4 regions of the Desulfoplanes sp. genome follow, and region 1 is predicted to be linked to each of the others. Evidence: predicted binding sites of a transcription regulator. Region 1 holds the regulator's gene; each other region holds the start of a gene.
The links. The regulator sigma-54, encoded in region 1, starts transcription at its own class of promoters, with help from an activator protein. The targets are predictions, from matches to a motif close to CTGGCACGGNNNNTGCTT.

Region 1 (5,399 bases):
TTTCAGGGGCGAGCACCAGAAAGAAAATCCGACATGGTTTATGATCAAGCGCCTTGAAGTCGAGCCCGTCGAGAGATCGGCCCACGACAAGTCCCACCTCCTGTATGGATTCGAGTTTGCCATGCGGGATGGCGATACCATCGCCGATGCCGGTGGTCCCGAGCGCTTCCCTATCAAGGAGCACTCCCAATATTTTTTCTTGATCAATATTGGGCCATTTTGCCTTGAGTGGCGTAATAAGTTCGGCCAGGACCTCCTTCTTGGTCCTGGCCTGTAAGTCATTGATTACACATCCATCATCGAGAAAATCTGCAAGTTTCATGTATCAAATCCCAGGATCAATGAGACCAAAATCTCCGTTTTTACGGTGATAGATTACATTGACCCGTTCGGTTTCGGCGTTGAGAAAAACCAAAAATTTATCTTCAAGATTATCGAGCTGCATGGCCGCCTCATCGACCCCCATGGGTTTTGGGGAGAAACGGTCTGAACGTACTATGGTCGGTGATTGGCCTTTGAATCCGGATTCCTCGGAAAAACTTATGACATCGAAACGGCCCCCTCTTGCCTTTTTTCGGTTCTTCTTATTCTTGTCACGGAGACGACGGACCTGGGACTCCAACTTGTCGAGCAGCAAGTCCACGGTCGAATACATGTCCTCGCTCTCTTCATTAGCGGACAAACGGAGGTTGTCACCGGTGAGGACAACATCTGCCCGATGACGGAATTTTTCCACTTCAAGATTCACCTGCAAATCCGTATTTTCCGGGTTCGGTACATATTTGGCAATCTTGCCAAAACGTCCCTTGGCGTACTCACGGAGATGGTTTGATGGCTCAAAATTCTTGAAGTTGAAATTCATATTCATAGAATACCTCCTGGATAAAGGTGGGCACACGACTTAAACGCATACATTCCGGAACGAATATCTAAAACGTTCCATCGACTCCCAGGTTTTATCTCCCTAATGTAAAACACGGTGTTAAAAAAATTTTTTTCGTCTGGAAGATGATTCAATGTTCAGGGCAGAACGGTACTTGGCGACGGTCCTGCGGGCGATATTCACTTCCAAGATATCTTTGAGCATATGGGATATTTTTTCATCACTATAGGGCTTTTTTGGATCTTCCCCTTCAATGATCTTCTTGATAGCCACCTTGACACTCTCTGAACCAACCTGTGTCCCATCATCAAGATCAAGGGCACTATTGAAAAAATATTTCAGCTCGAAAATACCATGGGGGGTGGCCAGATATTTGTTCGTGGTGATTCTGCTGACTGTAGATTCATGCATGTCGATATCTGAAGCCACATCCTTGAGGATGAGTGGATTGAGTCGAGTGGCACCATATTCAAAAAAATCGTGCTGGAAGCGGACAATACTCTCGACAACCTTGTACAACGTACGTTGTCGCTGTTGTAGGCTTTTCATCAACCACTGGGCCGCGCGCATCTTTTCATGCAAATAGGAGGAATCTTCCTTGTTCGTCTTGGTCTGCATCGTTTCCATGTAGAACGGATTGAGTTGCAGCTTGGGCAATCCATCGTCGTTCAAGACAATGATGAAGTCATCATCGTATTTATACACATATGCATCTGGACTGACATAGACAGAGGTAGACGTTCCATAACTGGCACCGGGCAAAGGATCGAGGGAGGTGATGATGTCCAGATACTCCTTGAGATCATCCTTGGACAGTTTGAATTTTCGCAGAAGAGGCTTATACCGTCTCTGTTCGATATCCTCGAGATGTTCGGAAATCAACGTCCGAAGGATGGGATCCTCATCCCCCACGGCATCAAGCTGGATGAGCAAACACTCTTTGGCCGTGCGGGCAGCGATGCCGATCGGATCGAACATCTGCATCGTGTGGAGAACCCCGGCAACCGCTTCTTCGGCGACCTGGAGTTCGGAAGCGACATCTTCTACACTGGACGCAAAATAACCGGAGGACGTCAGGTTATTGATGATCGATTCGCCGATGCGGCATTCCTCTGCGTTCGCGTCCGACAGGTGGAGCTGCCAAAGTAGATGCCCCTCCAGGGAGGGCTTGGCGGAGACACGGCCTTCGTATGAGCTGATCTCTTCTAGTGATTCGCTTTCATGGCCCTGAACCTGTCTGGTGGTGCTTGAAAAATCCCCGAGATAGTCTTCCCATTCGGCGTTTTTCAAAAAATCCTTTTCTTCGGTTGCAAACTCTTTTTTTTCCTCCTGCCCATTGTCTTCCTTTTCGGGGGGTTTTTCTTCCTCTCCTTTGCTCTGGTCTGGAACCTGCTCATCAAGCATTGGGTTTTCCAGCAATTCTTCCTGGACCACGTCCAAAAGCTCAACCCGGGAAAGTTGCAAAAGTTTGATCGCTTGCTGCAACTGCGGGGTCATGACCAGCTGCTGCGTGAGCTTGAGATTTTGTCGTAATTCCAGTGCCATAGTTATTCTCTTCTTTGGGAAAGCCGCCTGTGTTTGCACATACTGTTTCCGAAAAGGATTTCCAAATTATTTCAACGAACTATAGTTGATTATACCAATCTTTGATCATAAATTCCTTGTGCCACAGAAGTCAGCCTCTGGCAACGATCTAAAGCCTGAAATCTTCACCGAGATAAATTTGCCGGGCCTTGGGATCATCGACTATCGTATCCGGAGTACCTTCCAAAATAATCCGGCCCCGGTAAACGAGGGATGCCCTATCGCAAATAGTTAGTGTTTCCCGGACGTTATGATCAGATATGAGCACACCGATCCCCATTTTGCGCAAAGAATGTACAATCTGCTGGATATCCTCAACGGCCAGGGGATCAATGCCGGCAAAGGGTTCGTCCAGGAGCATGAATTTAGGATCCTGGATCAAGGCCCGGGCTATTTCAAGCCTTCTGCGCTCCCCTCCTGACAAAAATGCGGCCTTCTGGTCTGCCAAACGGGTTATACCCAGTTGGTCCAATAGACGGTCCGCCCTTTCTGTCTGCTCTTTTTTGGGCAACCCGGTATATTCCAAAATAATTTGTAGATTTTGGCGTACGCTGAGTTTTTTAAAGATGGAACTTTCCTGGGGGAGATAACTGAGACCATGCTTGGCCCTTCGGTGGAGCGGCCAGGAGGTGATGTTGCGGTCGTCCAAAAAGACGGTGCCCCCTGAAGGACGGATGATCCCTACGAGCATGTAAAAAGTTGTCGTCTTGCCGGCTCCGTTCGGGCCAAGAAGACCGACCACTTCACCCTGCTCGACCTTGATGTCGATCCCCCTGACAACCTCTTTTTTGCCAAACTTCTTGAAAAGTTCGTGGGCGCTGAGAATAGCCATAGGGTTCACTCCACCTGATCTGGACGTGAATAGAATATGGCTTCGACCCGTTTTTTGCCACCGATCACTTCACTGCGGTTGTCCTTGATGTACAGCTTGATTATCTCACCCATAATCTGGTTTTTGCCGTCCTCCAACCTTGGCTCGTCCTCCATCTGCAACATGTCTTGGTCCTGAAAATAGGTCGCTTTTCCGCAAAACCCCTTTTTTCCCTGACTTTCCAAGCGTACGTTGTGTACGGCGATGATCTTTTTTACATCAGACAAATCCCGGCCGGGATCGGTTCCTTCCACCGCGCTGGAGGATCCGCGGTTCTGCTGTCCAACAAAATGGATGAACAACTTTTCTGACCAAAGCTGAAAATCCTTGCGGGCGACATGTACCTCACCGGAAAAGGAGACCCGGTTTGAATCGGGATCATAGGTCATGTCGTCAGAGGTAATGGTCGTGGGTACCTTTTTCCCCTGGGCCCCGGCAAGTGAAAAACCGGTCCAAGAAAAAAACACCAGACACCCCAGTAAAAATATATAAACGTTCTTCACGGAATACCCTTTTTGTTCCAATAAAGGATTACGTTTTGGCAAACACCAAGATTCCAATTGTGCCCCCCCCTAGCGCATCGCTTTCCGTAGGACCACGCGCACAGCTCCCTGTGCATGGATCTGCTCATTTTCCAGGTTGAGTCGGGCCCCTTCTGCTGTCATGATCATATTTTTTCCTGTCAATCGGACAGCTTGCTTGAAAAATATCATCCGTGAGGTACCGTTGTAATCGAGCCGTGTCGTCTCCAAGAGGTTCCCCTGGTATCTGGCAAGAACATTGGACCAGAGAACGATCTGATCGTCCTTTTGATTTATTCTGCCATGTTCACCTTCAACATACAAGGGTTCCTTTTTATCTTCTTGAAAATATAATATTTTTGGGCTTTCAACGACAACGATCCCCTCTCCCTTGGCATAATCCGCGCTCGTGGCGTTAAGGGTCCAGAGAAGACGGCCATCCTTTCCCTGCCGCAAATTGACCCCCTGCAAGGTCAAGTCGACCCCACTGTCTGGAACCAGGGATTCCTCTTGCGTATTCTTATCGACCCGCCAAGAGACGATGGTAAGAAGTACGATGCAGAAAGCTAGAAAAATCGATAAACATAGTAAACGCTTGGTCATCAATCAGCCCATGTCCGCCATAGTTGGTCCAACTGGTTTTGGGCCTGTAAAAGGAACCGTACGGCCTCGCGGACCGCCCCATGCCCACCGGAAGATTGTGCAATCCAAAGCGCCAAGGAGAGAATCTCCGGCTGGGCGTTGGCCACGGCCATGGGCAATCCTACCGTCTCCATAGGGCCGACATCTACCCAGTCATCTCCTAGATAGGCCATATGCGAGACATCGATTCCTGATTTTTGGCTGATCTTCTGCAAAATTGGAATCTTATGGTGATGTCCCGGATAATAATATTCGATCCCAAGTTCTTTGACCCTGGTCGCGACCGCCCGTGAATTGAGTCCCGAGATCACGGCAATGGCAATCCCTGCCCGCTGGGCAAGTTTGATCCCCAGGCCGTCCTGGACATTGAACCGCTTCAGGATCCTGCCCTCCTGGTCATAGTATAGTCCCCCATCGGTCAACACACCATCGACATCGAGAACCAGCATCTTGGTCTCTGCGGCACGGGCTTTAGCATCCATGCGGCACCCCCCATATGGCCAACAGCTCTTGGAGCAAGGCCTTGGTCTTTGCCAAGGGCCAGCTGTTCGGGCCATCGCACAGGGCATTGTCCGGATCGGGATGCACCTCCATGAACACGCCCTGGCACCCCGCGGCAACCGCACTCCTGGCGAGGACAGGAACATATTCCCTGCTGCCTCCCGACGAAGTACCCCGGCCACCGGGAATCTGCACCGAATGCGTGGCGTCGAACACGACCGGAACGTTAAACCCCTGCATGATCACGAGAGACCTGAAATCGACCACCAGATTGTTGTATCCAAACGATGCCCCACGCTCTGTGAGCCAGATCTTTTCGTGGCCGACGGACCGTAATTTGTCGACCACGGATTGCATGTCCCACGGAGCCAGGAATTGTCCTTTTTTCACGTTGACA
Region 2 (5,399 bases), on a different contig from region 1:
GCACAGAATATTTCTGGACGCTGAATACCGTTCCTGTGGTCTTTTTATCCAAAATCGAGCTCATGGTATTTCCCCTTGTCCCTGTGAGAAATTTTTAAAAATAACGGCATGGATCGATTGATCCTATAAAAATTGTTTGCCCTCGTCTCCCGGGGCTCGGCCAAACAGGGCACGGCACGCCGTGCCCCTACACATTTGATGGTAACAGGTGCACAGAACGGGGCAGGGCCTTTGCCCTGCCCCGTTACTGGTGATTGCTCCTTACATCATTTCATGCGCGGTACGCGCAATCAGGTCATCCTGAAGATCCTTGGACAGATCGCAGAAGTAGGCGGAGTATCCCGCGATACGCACGATCAGGTTGCGGTACTGCTCGGGGTTCTTCTGGGCCTTGATCAGAGTGTCGGCGTTGATCACGTTGAACTGGATATGCCACAGGCGCAGGTCGCAGTAGGCGCGGATGAAGTCGACCAGCTTCTGGGTGCCTTCCTCGCCTTCCACACATTTGGGCGTGAACTTGATGTTCACCAGGCGGGCCGCACGCTCGCGGTGGTCAAAGTTCTTGGTGGTGTAGTTGGACATGAGAATGGCGGTGGGGCCGTTCTTGTCCGCACCGTGGGAAGCCGAAGAGCCGTCGGACAGAGGGTACCAGGCCACACGACCGTTGGGAGTTGCGGAGACCACGCGGCCGAAGGGGACGTGGGAGGTGAAGGGCACGTAGCGGACATCCAGGTGCACGCCCAGCTCGTCCTGATACTTTTCGGCAAATTCCACGCTCAGGGAGTCCACATACTTGCCGATCTCATCAGCGTAGGGATCGTTGTTGCCGAAGCAGGGAGCGGTCCGAAGCATGGCCTGGATATCTTCGTGGCCCTTGTAGTCGGCTTTGCAGGCCTCGACGATCTGCTCCATGGTCAGCTTCTTGTCCTCGAAAACCAGCTTCTTGATGGCGGCCAGGGAGTCGATGACCGTACCGTATCCGATAACCTCGAAGTATCCCAGATCGATGCCTTCGGGAACATCGGGCTGGTGGATGTCCACACAATGCTTGCGGCAGAGGGCGTGCATGGCATCGGCCAGAGGCGCGGCAAAGTGGTCCTTGCGCAGGTCGATGACCCGGGCCTGCTGGGTAAAGGCATGCTTGAGCAGATTTCTGTGCTGAACGGTGTAGGCTTCCAGGAACTCGTCAAAGGTCTTGAATGCGCAGGGGTCGCCCGTGGAAGGAGCGAGCTGCTCCTCACCGTATTTCAGCATCTTGCCGCTATACATGACCATCTCGAGAGCGGCGGCAAAGTTGATGTACGCGCAACCCGAGGTATAGGTGTCGCGGTTGGGCATGCGGATCTCGGCACAGCCGGAGATGGAGTAGTCGTAGATTTCCTCGAACTTCGCACCCTTGGCCAGATGCAGGGGAATGACTTCCTCATCGTTGATCAGCTTGGGAAAACCCGAGCCTTCCTTGATGGTCTCGGCGATCTCGGCCAGGAACCGCTGGGGTGCCCGGGCGTGGATACGGGCGGCCAGGTCGGGATAGTGGTGGGGGAATTCTCGCTTGGAGCGCAGGAAAAGGTAAGAAAGCTCGTTGGTGGAGTCGACACCGTTCCTGGTCTGACCGCCGATGGTCACGGCCTCCCAGTGGGCGTAGCCTTCGTTGAAGTCGCCGCCCTGCGGGGAGATGTACAGATCGATGAACTGGGCCATGCCCACAAACATGCACTCGATGAGCTCCATGGCCTTGATCTCGTCCAGACGGCCCTCTTCCACGTCTTTCTCGTAGAAGGGATAGAGATACATATCCATGCGGCCGTTGGAGACGATGGTTCCGGTCTTCTGCTCCAGGCGGGAGAACATCTGGGTGAACCACTGGGACTGGACGGCCTCGTGAAAGGTCTCTGCGGGCTGCTCGGGCACCTTGCGGCAGATCCGGGCCATTTCCAGCAGCTCGGCCTTGCGGGTTGCGTCCTTTGCCTCGCCGGCCTTTTTCTCGGCCAGGTCGGCGTGACGGTTGGCCCAGAGGATGATGGCGTCACATACGGTGATGATGGCCTCGATGAAGGGCTTTTTCTCGGTGTTGTCCTTGGGGGAGAAGGGGTCCAAAGCATCCAGTTTTTCCTGCATTTCAGCGCGGATGCCGCCGAAACCGCGTTTCAGAACCACTTCATAGTCGTGCACCCACTGGAGGCAGGAGCGGAAAGAGGACGTTTCGTTGACAATGTATCTGGAATGCAGACCGTCGGGATCGTCATAGGTCAGGGCGTGGGTCTCGGGAGCAAAGGCCTTGTTCAGGTCCTCGTGATAGGTCTTGCCCTTCCAGTAGGGTGCGATCTCGTTGATGATGGTGTCAGCATCTTCCTGGGTCAGGGTGAAGGGAGAATTCTCACGATTGGGCAGATCCTTGACCGCCATGTCCAAAAAGTCGCCGTCCAGCTCGGGATAGAGGATGCCGTAGCGTCCCTGGGCACCGGCGCGACCGCAGAGCAGATTGTCGTCGTCGATGTACACGGAGATGTTTTTGGCCACATTGTACAGAGCCTTGGCCCAGCGCAGGGTGAGGTGCTGGCCTTCGGTCTCCTTCATGGACTGGGTGAAGTACAGAGCACGTTGAACGTCGATGGACGGGGTCAGGTTCTCGATGGTCTCGAGAATTTTGAACACGCGTTTGTGGTTCTCACGGTAGGGATTATCAAGACCCTTGATCTTGTTCTCCAACATCTGTTCCTGATGCGAAAGGCAGCATTCCATCCGTCTGTCTCCTATTGAATGTTTGGCAGCAGCTTTGTGTGGCCCGTGGTCCGGGCGAGTTGATTTCTCATGAAGCATAGCCTGTGCCAAAAAAAACAATCAGTTTTAATACACTGAAATAATGATGTTTATTCGTGTGCGAGCCATGATTCGGCAAGAAGGGAAAGGATATGCCGGATGGTGCAAAAATGCATCGCAAATATAAGGGATCGGATTTGAGCAAGGGATACAGGGATAAAAGGAAATGATGCGATTTTGCACCCAGAGTTGGGTTGGTGCAAAATGGAAACATCAGCAAATCTTTGTTCATCCAAATACCACAATACAACTCGATCATTCGCCAAAAGATTACTTCTTTACCAAAAATGCCTTTGGCGGTGGACCATTCTTGCGTGAAAACATCTTCGAACCCATCCCGGATATAACGACTACAGGCACAATATAGCTCCCCTCCCGTAGTTCAGGGAGGGGCTGGGGGAGGGTTTCAAACGGCTGGAAGAAAAGCACCGATTATACGACCCGCCCCTAACCCCGCCCTTACCAGGGTGGGGGACTCGTTCCGTGACAAGCCGTGCGCATGTTCCACAATACGAAACAGGCGAAAAACGAGGACCTATAACGGGTTATCCACTTGTATACCATGCAAGATACGGCTGACGCTCCCATAAAAAATCCCCGGCGGAATGACTTTCGCCGGGGATTTGTTCATTGATGACGCGCGAAAACTACCCGCCAATGAGGCACAGGGATATCTCCGGAATATAGGTGATGGCCATGAGTACCAGGAGCATCAGGGCCAGGATGGGGACGATCTGCCTGGAGATGTTCCCCAGTTTGACCTTGGCGACACCGGCGGCAACGAACAGGTTGACGCCCACCGGCGGGGTGACGAATCCGATGGCCAGGTTGACGACCATGATGATGCCGAAGTGGATCGGGTCCACACCGACCTTGACCACAATGGGCAAAAGGATGGGGACAAGGATGACGATGGCGGCAAGGGCTTCCATGAAAGTACCGATGAACAGGAGCAGAACGTTGATGAGCAACAAAATGACGATTTTACTGCTGGTCAGGCCGAGAATAAAATCGGCAATGGCTGTGGGGATCTGCTCGATGGTCATGACATTGCCGAAGACCTTGGCCATGGCCATGAGCACGATGACGATGGCCGAAGTGGAACAGACATTCATGAAGGTCTGAACCAGATTTTCGCGGTTGAGTCCCTTGTAGATGAACAGCCCCACGATCAGCCCGTAGAAGGCTGCCACGGCTGCCGCCTCGGTGGGAGTCATGAGCCCGCCGTAGATACCGCCCAGCACGATAACCGGGACCATGAGGGCCAGCTTGGCATCCCAGAAGGCCTTGAAAATGGAACTCGCGGAACGTTCTTTTTCTTCACCCATCCACCCCTTCTTTTTGGAGTAGAAGTAGCTAAAGCCCATGAGCACCAGGCCGGTGAGCACGCCGGGCACGATACCGGCGATGAAGAGGTTGCCGATGGAGGCCTGGGCGGCCACACCGTAGATGACAAAGGGGTTGCTGGGAGGAATCATGACCCCGATGGCTCCGGCCGCAGCAACTACGGCGCAGGAGAAGAACTTGTCATACCCGCGTTCGATCATGGCCGGAATGGTCAAAGAACCGATGGCCGCAACCGTGGCCGGACCGGAACCGGAAATGGCGGCAAAAAACATGCACGTGGCAATGGTGGCCAGGGCCATGCCACCGGGTAGGGGCCCGAGAAGTTCGTCAGCCAGATTGAGGAGTCGGGTGGAGAGTCCGCCGGCCCCCATGAAGATGCCCGCAGCAATGAAAAAGGGAATGGCCATGATGGGAAAACTGTCAATGGACGTGAACGCGGTCTGGGCGATGTAGGCCACGGGAAGGGTTCCCGAGACAGCAATGGTCACCAGGGCGGCCAGGCCGAGGCTGATGCCGATGGGCACGCCGATGGCGATGAAGACCAGGAAGTAGCCGAAGAGCAGGGCGGGAGCGCTGAATTTCACGCCGATGAGCACCGGGGTGAAGAGTACCGCAGTGATCAGAACGCCGAGCAGGGAATCGTTCAGCCCGGTCTTCATGTATTGTTTGTAGATATCCTGCCCGAGCCTCAGACACATGAGGGCAAATCCTATGGGCAAAATAGCGTAGGGAATGGCATAGGTGATGTTCAGGCCGGGAGCTATCTGAGGATATTCGGTGAGTATTCTGAGCTTGTCAGCCCCGAGAAAGGTCACGACCACGCCCAGAACCAGAAAACAGAGATCGTTGACGATCCAGAAAATCCCCTGCCACCGCTGGGAAAGACGGTCGAACAGGATATCCACCCGGATGTTCTCCCGGTTCTTGATGGCAAGAGGAATGGCCAGATAGGAGATCCAGATGAAGATGAACCGGGCCAGCTCTTCGGACCATGCACCGGCACTGGCATTGCCCGTGACTTTGGCCAGTATATACCGGGACAGGGTCTGCCAGGTGATGATGAAGATGATCGCCAGAAGGCCGGCAAACAGAAAAGGTTTCTCGAGATTTTCGTCCAGCCAGGATACAAAGCCCCTGGTTTCGTTTGGGGAATCCATTGTATGTGCAAGCATGTCGTTTCCTCGTATCTCTCAAAAATTACTGAACAGTGACTTCAGCGACCTGAAGGTCTT
Region 3 (5,399 bases), on a different contig from region 1:
GGTTTCGTTGAATTCCTTGAGGACTTCCTGGGCCATCTCCTTGGAAATGGTGTCCATCTCGACCATGGCCTTGGAGATGGCCGTGATCTCTTCGCGTTCGAGATGCTTGAAGATCGTTGCCGCGAGTTTTTTGCCAAGCGCCAGAAGCAGGATGGCCGCCTTTTGGGTGCCGTTCAAGGAAGCGGTGTTGTTCGGAGCCGCCACGGATCAACCTCCCTTTGTAATCCATTTCTTGATGACCAGTACGGCCTGTTCCATGTTTTCGTCCACCAATTGTGATGCATAGGCCTTGGCGTCGTGGATCTTTGTCTGGTCTTCGATGTCCTGCATGACCTCGTCATCGATCCCATCGGCAAGGGCCATCCGTTCTTCCGATTCCGGCAATTCGTTTGCGGGCTGCAACTCTTCTCCGGAAACCCTGGGCTTTATGATCGTCATGATCACGGGGCGGACGATCAAGAGGAGGAAGAGGAGGACCAGGAGACCGTTGAGCAGGGGCTTGCCGATCATCTTGAAGTAGGTGGAGACCGTGTCGCTGATGGTCGGCAGGGGCTCGGCCTTGGGTTTGCCAAAGGAGATATTGGAAACCTCGATGGTGTCCGACCGAGTGGTGTCGAAGCCGACGGCCTTTTCCACGAGACTGCGGATCCGTTCCATCTGGGCCGGGGGCAACGGCGCGTAATCAAACACGCCCTGGTCGTTCTTGGTGTAGATCCCGTCCACGATGACGGCCACACTCAAGCGGTCTATCTCTCCTAACGACGAGACGGTGTGCTTGTCCACTTTGTTGATCTCATAGTTCGTGGTCGATGTGGTCCGTGTCGACGACTGGGAGGATCCCGCGGTCCCATCGTCCGTCGCCTGATATTCGGCTTCGGGGACCCCTTGTTCGGCCCTGGAGGTGCCCCGGGACTCCTCTTCGCTGCGCTGTTCGCTGCGGACCACCGAACTGGCCGGATCGTAGATCTCTTCATGGGTATTGGTCCGGCTGAAGTCGAGATCCGCCGATACCTTGGCGATGACCCGGCCCGGTCCGACGATGGGCACGAGCATCTGCTCGATGCGCCGTTCCAGGTTGCGCTGCAGGGTTTGCTGGTACTCGAATTGGGTACTGGTCAGTCCTATCCCCTCTTCGGAATTGGGTTCGTACAGGACCCGTCCCTTGGTTGTGGACACGGTGATATGTTCGTCGGTCATGCCCTCGACACCCGTTGTCACCAGATTGACGATACTTTGGATCTGCTGTCTGGAAAGGGCGTTGGATGATTTGAGCTTGAGGACCACCGACGCGGAGGTCGGTGCCTGCTCTTCGATGAACAGGCTTTTGTCCGGGATGACCAGGTGGACCCTGGCCGAATTGACGTCCGGATATTCGGTGATGGTCCGGGCCAATTCTCCCTGGAGGGCGCGCTGGTAGTTGATATGCTGGATGAAATCGGTCTGCCCGATCTGGGTTGTATCAAAGAGTTCGAACCCGACCCCCTGGCCGTGCAGGGCACCGGCCCCGGCAAGGGCGAGGCGGAGATTGTAGACCTGGCTTTCTGGTACAAGGACGGTCGATCCGTTGGCCCCGAGCTTGTAGTCCACCTTTTCTTTTTCCAGGAAGGCGACGACCCGTGAGGCGTCTTCCTGGTACAGATTGGAATAGAGGACCTTGTAGTTGGTCTGGTTGAACCAAAAGAGCAGCAGAAAAAAGACCACGAGAACGCTGACACAGAGTCCGATGACCAGGATCCGTTGGGCAAGGGATCGTGCCGACCAAAACGAGGTGATCGTGGAGAATGTCTTTTGTGCGAAAGGAGGCATAGTCATGAATCCGGTTGAAGAGGTTTGGGGACGGATTTTTCAAGGGGGCTAGAACAAACTAGAACTGCATTTTCATGAGTTCCTTATACCCCTCGAGAACCTTGTTCCGGACGGCCGAGGTCATGCGCATGGCCATGCCGGCCTTTTGCAGGGAGATCATCAGCTCGTGGACGTTCTGTTTTTCCCCGGAGGCAAAGGATTTGATCATGGTGTCCTTGTCCCCCTGCAGCTCGTTGACCTTGTCCAGGGAGTCCTTGATGGTATTGGCAAAGGACTGTTCATTTCCCGTGCCGGCCAAGGGATTCTGGACCTTGCCGGTCGCCTGGGTTCCATTGGTCAGAGGATTGGTGTAGGCCTTGAGGGCCATTGGATTGATACCCATGGACGTTCTCCTTTACTTGCCCAGTTCGAGGGCCTTGTTGAACATGGTCTTGGTCGTGGAGATCGAATTCGCGCAGGCCTCGTAGGTGCGCATAATGGTCATCATGGAGGCCATTTCCTGGACCACGTTGATGTCCGGATAGTTGACGTATCCGTCCTCTCCAGCATCCGGGTGACCGGGATCGTAAACCCTTTTGAAGGGCCGGGGATCGCTCTGGATGGAGTCCACGGCCACGCCCCGCAGTTCACGGTTCAGGGCGTTTTCCATCTGCTTGTCAAAGGAGGGTTCGGCCGGGACCGCCTTGAAGGAGACCTGCTGGCGACGGTAGGGAAGGCCGTCAGGGCCCTTGGTGGTCTTGGCGTTGGCCAGATTCATGGACACCACGTTGAGGTGTGTCCGTTCGGCACTGAGCCCGGATGCTCCGATATCGATGGCGGTCATGAAATCCATTACTTGCTCGCCTCCTGGATGGTTGTTCTAAGTCCTTCGAATCCCTTCTTGAGTGTCGTGGCCATGGCGTTGTACAGCAAGGTGTTCTTGGCCATGACGGACATCTCCTTGTCCAGGTCGACGCTGTCCTTGCCCTGGACGATCTGGTCCGCCGTATCCTTGTGGAAGGTTCCCTCGCATTTGTCCGGATCGAAGGTGTTCGGGATGTGTCCCGGTGATGTCTTGGCCATGCGCCCCCGCCTTCCGAGCTCCAGGGCATCCTGGAGTTCCGTCTCGAATTCGATGCGCCGTTCCCTGTAACCGGGTGTGTCGATGTTGGCGATATTCGAGGCGACGAGATTTTGACGTTGTAGCCGCAGATCGAGGACCTTTTCCGTCAGGTTCATGTGGGTGGCAAAAAGTGACTTCATGGCTTTTTCCTGTAACTTATTTATATTACTAAAAATTTTTATTTGGACCCTGTTCGGTGCCGGGGTCGATGTCCCGGCGTACCCAGCAGAGAAGCAACCTTCGTTCCAGAATGCCGAAAAAACGGATATTGTTTGTAGATATTTGATATATAAGTTAAAAAAAGTTGGGGGATGGTTGGTCCGACGGGAAAAAACTCGTTGGCATAATGTATGCTTTAAAATCGGCAGCGTACACATTCGGATGGGCACCTGCGGTGCATGCCGGTGTCGCAACAATGCACAGGATGCGGCGTAGAGGCCGCAGCGGTTTTAGAGGCCGGTCAGGGCTGTGTCCGACCGGTAGGTAATTGGGCCAAAGGGATACATGCAATCAGGAGGAGACAACAATGGCGAGCCATCTGGACTACGAAATCAACAAGGAACTTGGGGAATGTTATCTGTTCATGGGCGAACTGGATAAGGCCAGGGATTATTACGAGAAGGCGGCTGAAAACAATGATGTCCACCCCGATCCCTATCTCGGGCTGGCAACCATTGCCGTGCAGCAGGGAGAACTCTCCTCGGCCATGGAGATGTACAAGAAGGCCGCGGCGATAGAACCCGGGGACAAGGCCCTGGCCGGGATGGGACTCATAGAGATGGAGACGGGGGACAAGGACCGGGCCTTTGACCTCTTTGCCCAGTCCCTGGAAAAGAACCCCGAAAACATGATCGCCGTTTTCGGACTGGTCCAGCTCGGTCATACGCATGGGCGGTTGCAGGATGTGGTTCCGTTCCTCGGGGCATACCTTTCCCTCGATCCGAACAAGCACGAGGTCAGGTATTCCTTGGCCGGATGTCTTCTGGCCATCGGCAACCGGGATGGGGCCAGAACGGAGCTCGAAACCATCCTCGGGGCCGAACCCGGCCACAAGGATGCGCGGGACATGCTCGACCAGCTCGAGGGTGACGCATAGGAACGGATACGCCCCACGGACTATCGATCCGAATGACAATCCCGCCCCGTGGCCATACGGGGCGGGATTGTCGTTTTTGGCCCGGCTTGCATCTTGGCGGTGATTCTGGCACAGACGCGCATGATCAGTGGTCCTGTCCCGAATTTGAGCCGTGTGGGCGGGATCTCTTACATTTCTTCAATCCGCAATTCTGATTCTTGGAAGATGCACCTGGATAGTTACACAATATCTTTGACCGACAAGCGAGGAATATATGGAATTTTTACCCGTCAAGCGGGCCCTTCTCAGTGTCACGGACAAATCCGGGCTTACGGAGCTGGCCCGTTTTCTGGTTGATAACGGTGTCCAACTGGTTTCCACGGGGGGGACGAGGAGGATGCTCCTGGATGAAGGGTTGCCTGTCACTGCGGTCAGCGAGGTGACCGGATTCCCAGAAATTCTGGGAGGCAGGGTCAAGACCCTGCATCCCCATATCCACGCCGGGGTTCTGGCCGACAAGGACAACCCGGACCATCTGTCCACGCTTGGGGAGAAAAAGATCGCCCCCTTCGATCTGATCTGCGTCAATCTATATGATTTTGCCAAGGCGGTTTCCAATGCCATGGACCCCAAATCCGCTGTGGAACAGATTGACATTGGTGGACCGACCCTGCTCCGGGCCGGGGCCAAGAATTTCCATTCCATGACCGTGTTGCCCGATACTGCCGACTATACCCCCTTCAGGGACGAGCTTGCCTCTAACGGGATGCGGGTTTCCCTCGGTTTCAGGCAGGCCATGGCCGTGAAGACCTTCAAGATGATTTCCGAGTACGACCGGATGATCTCGGAATACCTTGGGAGGAACGAGCCATAGCGACCAAGCTCAAGGGGAATCTGACCGGGCTCAAACCCAATCAGATAAAGAGGCTGTCCCGGCTATACAACCGGCGTTTTCCGGCCCATGGTGGCTATTCCCTGGAACAGGCCCGGGAATTGGCCCTCTTGAGCGAGGATGTTTCCCGGCAGATCGGACTGGTCATCGATCGCAGGGGACGGCCGGTCATGGTCGTTATCGGGGAGCGTGACCGGATCCTCATCCCCGAACTCTCCGGCTTCCGGACCAGTTCCGGAAGACTCCGGGGGGTCCGGTTTCTGCTTACCCGGTTTGCGGAGACGGCCGTCACCCAGGAAGACCTGATGGACATGGTCTTTCTTCGGCTGGACTCCTTTTCCGTCCTTTCCGTAGACCAGGGAATGCCCCGTCGGTTGTATTGGGCCCACTTGCTCCCGCCCGGCGCGGGTGGGACCCCGTATATGGTCCACCCCCCCCTGTCCTGGGACCGGGTGGACGTGGATTTTACCGCACAGGCGGAATCCCTGGAAGAGGAACTCGCCCGCACCGGCCAGCAGATCGAC
Region 4 (5,399 bases), on a different contig from region 1:
GATCTGCCCATGGGATACCAGATTTCCCAATTCGAGCTCCCCGTGGCCGAGCACGGCCATGTGGTTATCTCTGCCCCCAAGGGGGAGAAGACCGTCGGTATCACCCGCATCCACATGGAAAACGATGCCGGCAAGAATATCCATTCGGACACGGAGAACGTCAGTTTTGTCGATCTGAACCGCGCCGGGGTTCCCTTGATCGAGATCGTCAGCGAACCGGACATGCGCAGCCCCGAGGAGGCAGTGGCCTATCTCAAGGCATTGCGGGCCATCCTTGTCTATCTGGAGATCTGTGACGGAAACATGGAAGAGGGGAGTTTCCGCTGCGACGCCAATGTATCGCTCCGGCCCGTGGGTCAGAAGGAACTCGGAACCCGCACAGAACTCAAAAACATGAATTCGTTCCGGAACGTGGAACGGGCCCTGAATTATGAAATCGAACGGCAGCGGGACATTCTCGATGATGGAGAAGAAGTCGTCCAGCAGACCCGCCTTTTTGATACGGCCAAGGGCGTGACCAGATCCATGCGTGGCAAGGAAGAAGCCAATGATTATAGGTATTTTCCTGATCCTGATCTGGTCCCTTTGGTGTTCGAGGACGCCCAGCTCGAAATCTGGCGCACGGAATTGCCCGAGCTGCCCAGGGCCAAGAAAGAACGGTTCATGGAAGAATATGCCCTGCCCGGGTACGATGCCGAAACCCTGACCGCGGACAAGAGACTGGCCGAATATTTCGAGACGGCGGTCAAGGCATACAACCGGCCCAAAAAAATCAGCAATTGGATGATGACCGAGATGCTCAAGGAGCTCAACGATGCCGGTCAGGACATTGGTGATTGCGCCGTCGCGCCCGGCCATTTGGCCAAACTGGTCAAACTTATCGATGATGGACTCATAAGCGGCAAGATCGCCAAAAAGGTCTTTGGGGCCCTTTTTGGAGAGGGGGGTGACCCGGAAGAATATGTCAAAGCCCAGGGCATGGCCCAGATTTCCGACAGCGCGGCCATTGAAGGGTATGTGGATGAGGTCATTGCCGAAAACCCCGACGGAGTGGCCCGGTTCAAGGGCGGAGAAAAGAAACTGACCGGCTTTTTTGTCGGGCAGGTGATGAAGAAATCCAAGGGTAAGGCCAACCCCAAGCTGGTCAACCAGCTTCTGGCCAAGAAAATCGGGTGAGTTGTTTCTCCCGCCAAGGCGCAGGGACGCAGAGAGAGGTATTTTTTTGTGTTCATCCCTGTGGGGGGCATCCAATCACCCCCGTAACCACCAATCATTCTTCGGGCGACCCGCCATCGAAAAAGGAACATCCATGCAAGACCATATCCGTTTTTCTCCTGAAAAAGACGCACTCATCCTTCTGGACCAGCGCTACCTGCCGACCAGGGAGGATGATTTTGTCTGCACCACGGTCAAGGATATCATCGACGCCCTGCAGACCATGGTCGTCAGGGGCGCGCCCGCCATCGGCGTGACAGCGGCCTTTGGGTGCTATCTGGCAACCCGGGAGGTGGATGCGAATGATCCAGGCTGGGCAGACGCGGTGGAGAAAAAGCTGGATGAACTCGCCCTTGCCCGTCCCACAGCGGTCAATCTGAAATGGGCGGTCAACCGGATGCGAGCCGCCTGGAAGGACAATGCTTCTCTTGTACGTCTCGAGGAACTCGCTGATTTCTGGCTCTCCCTTGCCCGGGAGATTCAGGCCGAGGACATTGCCATGTGCAGGGCCATCGGACGGTTCGGCGGGGAACTGCTGGGCGACGGGGACACGGTGATGACCCATTGCAACGCCGGCGCCCTGGCAACCGCCGGATACGGCACAGCCCTGGGTGTCATCAGGGGGGCGGTGGACATGGGCAAACAGATCGAGGTCATTGCCAACGAGACCCGGCCCTTTTTTCAGGGCGCCCGGCTGACCGCCTATGAACTGCACAAGGACAATATCCCGGTGCGGGTGGCCTGCGACAACGCCTGTTCCCTGCTCATGGGGCGCAACGTGGTGGACAAGGTGGTCGTGGGCGCGGACCGGATCGCGGCCAACGGTGACGTGGCCAACAAGATAGGCACATCCGGGGTCGCCATTTTGGCCAAACACTATGGGGTCCCCTTTTACGTGGCCGCCCCCTCGTCGACGTTTGATCCCGATATGCCGGATGGCAGCGGGATTCCGGTTGAGGACAGAACGCCAAGAGAGGTCACCCATGTGGGCGATGTCCAGATCACTCCCGACGGGGTGGGGGTATTCAATTTCGCCTTTGACATCACCCCGAATGAACTCATCGCCGGGATCGTTACGGAAAAGGGGGTCGTATATCCCCCGTTTCGTGAGAATATCGCTTCTATGATTTTTGGGAAATAGGGATGAAGGGATGAAGGGGTGAGCCTCCCTTTCTCTGTTTCTTCCCCGGAGGCAGTCCATGTTCCCACTCAAAGACAACACCCCCAATGTGCACAAGCCGGTCATGGTGACCACCATCGTGGTCATCAATGTGGCGGTGTTTCTCGTTGGCCTTCTATTCTCCCCCCAGGGCAAGGCGTATATCTTTCATGTCTTCGGGGTGGTCCCGCTCCGACTGACCGATCCTATGTGGGCAACGGCCCACGGGTATCCGGGGGGGATTCTCGTTTCCCTGTTCTCGCACATGTTTCTGCACAGCTCATGGATGCACATCATCGGGAACATGTGGACCCTGTGGATCTTTGGGGACAATATCGAAGATGTGATGGGCCCCCTGAAATTCTTGATCTTTTATCTGTGCTGCGGGTTTGCCGCCCTGGCGACCCACCTGGTGTTCAATTCCGCCTCACCCATTCCGGTCGTTGGGGCCTCTGGGGCCATCGCCGGGGTCATGGGCGCGTATCTCATCCTCTATCCCCATGCCAAGGTGGTCACGTTGGTCCCCATTTTTTTCTTCCCCTGGTTCATCGACCTACCTGCCGTGCTTTTTTTGGGTATCTGGTTCCTGCTGCAGTTCTTCAATGGGGCCGCCTCTGCCGCCGGGACCGGAGGCGTTGCCTGGTGGGCCCATGTGGGCGGATTCGTGGCCGGGATTTTTCTCTTGCGGTTCTTTGAGGACAAGACCCGTTGTCGGGATTGTTATCTCTCGGGCAAACGCACGACCCCTTTCTGGCAGGTTCCCCCGAGTAAACAGCCAGCAGATGACGATCCCTGGAAACACCTCCGGTCCTGAAGAAAACGGATTGGACCTTCCCGTTCAATAATTCCGGTAATCTCCTGCAGGCCCTTTCCGCGGTTTTTGGGGCGTGTCTGTACCGGACTGGCGGGCTCCAGGCCCTGGGGATGACGCGGCCCGGTACTGTTGTTTTGGAAAAGGCCACGTGGGGGTCGAGAGGGGGGGGACGGCGATTTTATGCCCACAAAATACACAGACGGCCCGGAAGAGGTTTCTTCCGGGCCGTCCGTGTATGGGCAGGTTTGGGGGGGGGGCAGGGTTTGTTACTGGGCGTTGGGGCAGCCGGGACCTGATCCGTCCATCATGCGCCGGCCGTGATCCTTTTGGCCCTTGTTGCCGCGCATCCCCTTGCCCTGTCGGGGGTGGTGGAATCCGCCCCTGCCGAGCTTGAGGCCGATTTCCTTTTCAAGGCGGTTCCGAAGGGTTTCATGCTCGGTGCGCATCTGGGTGTGCAGGGCGCCGATTTCCTTGACCAGGGCCTTGATTTCGGCAGGCTGGGTGTTGGGATTGGGGGAAAGGGCCCCAAGCTCCATCCGTTTCTCCCACATGGCTTCGCGGATCGGGGCCATCGTGCCACGGAATTCGTTCATGATCGTTCGGTAGGCTTCCTGCTTTTCCGGGGTCAGCTGGGCGATCTGATGAGCCTTGTAGCCCTGCCCCCGATTACAGCCCCCAGACCCAATGCAGTCGCCGGAGCCGTTGCCGAATCCTCCCTGTCTGCCGGGACCGGCGGATCCGAGAGATGCCATGCTTACCAGGGCCACCATTGCCAGAGTGATGATCGTTACCTTCTTTTTCATGCCAGTCCTCCTTTGCGGATTGGTTTTTGCTAGTTGTGGTCTGGATAAAGCAATGGCAATGCCAAGTTTGGAATTTATTTTTAACTTGTTGATATAAAAAGGATAAAAAGCGGCATCTTCTTGCCTGGATTTTAGAGTTGGCCACAGCGAGAATCTGGTGTATAAAAATTGATCATGCTTGGAACCCCGGGTGTATAAAAATCGAACGACTGTTCACATTCTACCCACCGGGCATCTTCAGTCGACTACGGGGGACACTATATATGTTTGTAAAGAAAAGGGACAGTGACTTGCCAAGGATCTTTTCTCCCTGGGTGGTGATCGGGGCCTCGTTGATCCTATTTGTGATCATCGCCGTACTTACGGTCATGAACATCAACCGGCAACGCGCTGCCACGACCAAGGTTCTGGTGGAAAAGGGGCAGGTGCTCATTCGGGCGTTGGAAGCGGGGTCACGGATCGGGATGCGGGGCCGGTTCGCTCAGGGCATTCGTTTGAGCCATCTGCTCGAGGAAACGGCCAAGCTTCCGGGGGTGGAGTTCATTGTGGTCACGGACGCAAAGGGCGGGATCATTGCGAGTAATGATTTTGACAGAATCGGGGGGACGTTCAGCCCCTGGCTTAAGGGCAGGGGGCGTGTTCCCCTGGGACATCCCCGGTGGTTCATGGACAAGGCAGAGGACAAAAACTCCCAGTTTGTCGTGTACAGCGAATTCAAGCCCCTGATGAAGCATCGGTTCAGGGAACACGCCCAAAAAATGCGGGAGCGGTTCTTGGATTTTTGTCCGGTCCAACCCCCGCCAGGTGATATGCATAAACCGCTTGTTCCTCCGGAAAAGTTGTTCATCTATCTCGGTCTGGAGGCGAAAACCCTTGAAGATGCCCAGAAAAACGATCTCGCCCATTCCATCGTCATGTCCTGTATCGTCCTGTTTGTGGGCCTTGCGGGATTCGTATCTCTTTTCTGGGCCCAGAATCTGCGTGTATCCCAGAGACTTTTGAGCGATTCAAGGGCCTTTGCCTCGGAGGTGGTTGCCAACCTTCCCGAAGGGTTGATTCTTGTGGGACCTGGTGGAGAGGTTTCCTTCAGGAACGGATCCGCCATAGCGCTGTGCGCTTGCCGGGAGGACGGTAAAAAGGAGGGCTCGGTGCCTCCGGAGATGCCTGACGAAATCCGTCCCGTCATCGAGCAATTGGAGACGGCACGGGTGGTCACCGAACAGGAAATCGTGTGCAAACCCGACGGTGACCGGGAAATCCCCCTGGGGGTGAGCGGTGCCAGGATCACCACCGAAGACGGCCGTTTTCTCGGCAAGATCGTCATCCTGCGTGATCTGCGCGAGGTCAGGCGGCTGCAGCAGGAGGTCAAGCGCAAGGAAAAGCTGGCTGCCATTGGCAGTCTTGCTGC

Region 2: the regulator sigma-54 is predicted to act here: its motif matches at 2,815-2,832, upstream of hpsG ((2S)-3-sulfopropanediol dehydratase).
Region 3: the regulator sigma-54 is predicted to act here: its motif matches at 3,140-3,157, upstream of flgB (flagellar basal body rod protein FlgB).
Region 4: the regulator sigma-54 is predicted to act here: its motif matches at 4,039-4,056, upstream of ACY692_RS00875 (Spy/CpxP family protein refolding chaperone).

The regions. Positions count from the first base shown of each region.
Region 1 is NZ_JBUDSQ010000028.1:3,880-9,278, reverse strand. It holds gene ACY692_RS07970 (PTS sugar transporter subunit IIA) at 1-322, opposite strand, end outside; gene hpf (ribosome hibernation-promoting factor, HPF/YfiA family) at 326-868, opposite strand; gene rpoN (RNA polymerase factor sigma-54) at 983-2,428, opposite strand; gene lptB (LPS export ABC transporter ATP-binding protein) at 2,577-3,299, opposite strand; gene ACY692_RS07950 (LptA/OstA family protein) at 3,305-3,805, opposite strand; gene lptC (LPS export ABC transporter periplasmic protein LptC) at 3,911-4,462, opposite strand; gene ACY692_RS07940 (KdsC family phosphatase) at 4,462-4,983, opposite strand; gene kdsA (3-deoxy-8-phosphooctulonate synthase) at 4,973-5,399, opposite strand, start outside.
Region 2 is NZ_JBUDSQ010000053.1:12,977-18,375, reverse strand. It holds gene hpsH ((2S)-3-sulfopropanediol dehydratase activating enzyme) at 1-64, opposite strand, end outside; gene hpsG ((2S)-3-sulfopropanediol dehydratase) at 262-2,742, opposite strand; gene ACY692_RS10870 (TRAP transporter large permease) at 3,468-5,339, opposite strand; gene ACY692_RS10865 (TRAP transporter substrate-binding protein) at 5,365-5,399, opposite strand, start outside.
Region 3 is NZ_JBUDSQ010000005.1:25,689-31,087, forward strand. It holds gene fliG (flagellar motor switch protein FliG) at 1-204, opposite strand, end outside; gene fliF (flagellar basal-body MS-ring/collar protein FliF) at 208-1,806, opposite strand; gene fliE (flagellar hook-basal body complex protein FliE) at 1,865-2,188, opposite strand; gene flgC (flagellar basal body rod protein FlgC) at 2,201-2,638, opposite strand; gene flgB (flagellar basal body rod protein FlgB) at 2,638-3,048, opposite strand; gene ACY692_RS02240 (tetratricopeptide repeat protein) at 3,435-4,004, shown strand; gene ACY692_RS02245 (IMP cyclohydrolase) at 4,258-4,857, shown strand; gene hflX (GTPase HflX) at 4,986-5,399, shown strand, end outside.
Region 4 is NZ_JBUDSQ010000002.1:34,720-40,118, reverse strand. It holds gene gatB (Asp-tRNA(Asn)/Glu-tRNA(Gln) amidotransferase subunit GatB) at 1-1,176, shown strand, start outside; gene mtnA (S-methyl-5-thioribose-1-phosphate isomerase) at 1,310-2,356, shown strand; gene ACY692_RS00880 (rhomboid family intramembrane serine protease) at 2,415-3,188, shown strand; gene ACY692_RS00875 (Spy/CpxP family protein refolding chaperone) at 3,455-3,991, opposite strand; gene ACY692_RS00870 (ATP-binding protein) at 4,255-5,399, shown strand, end outside.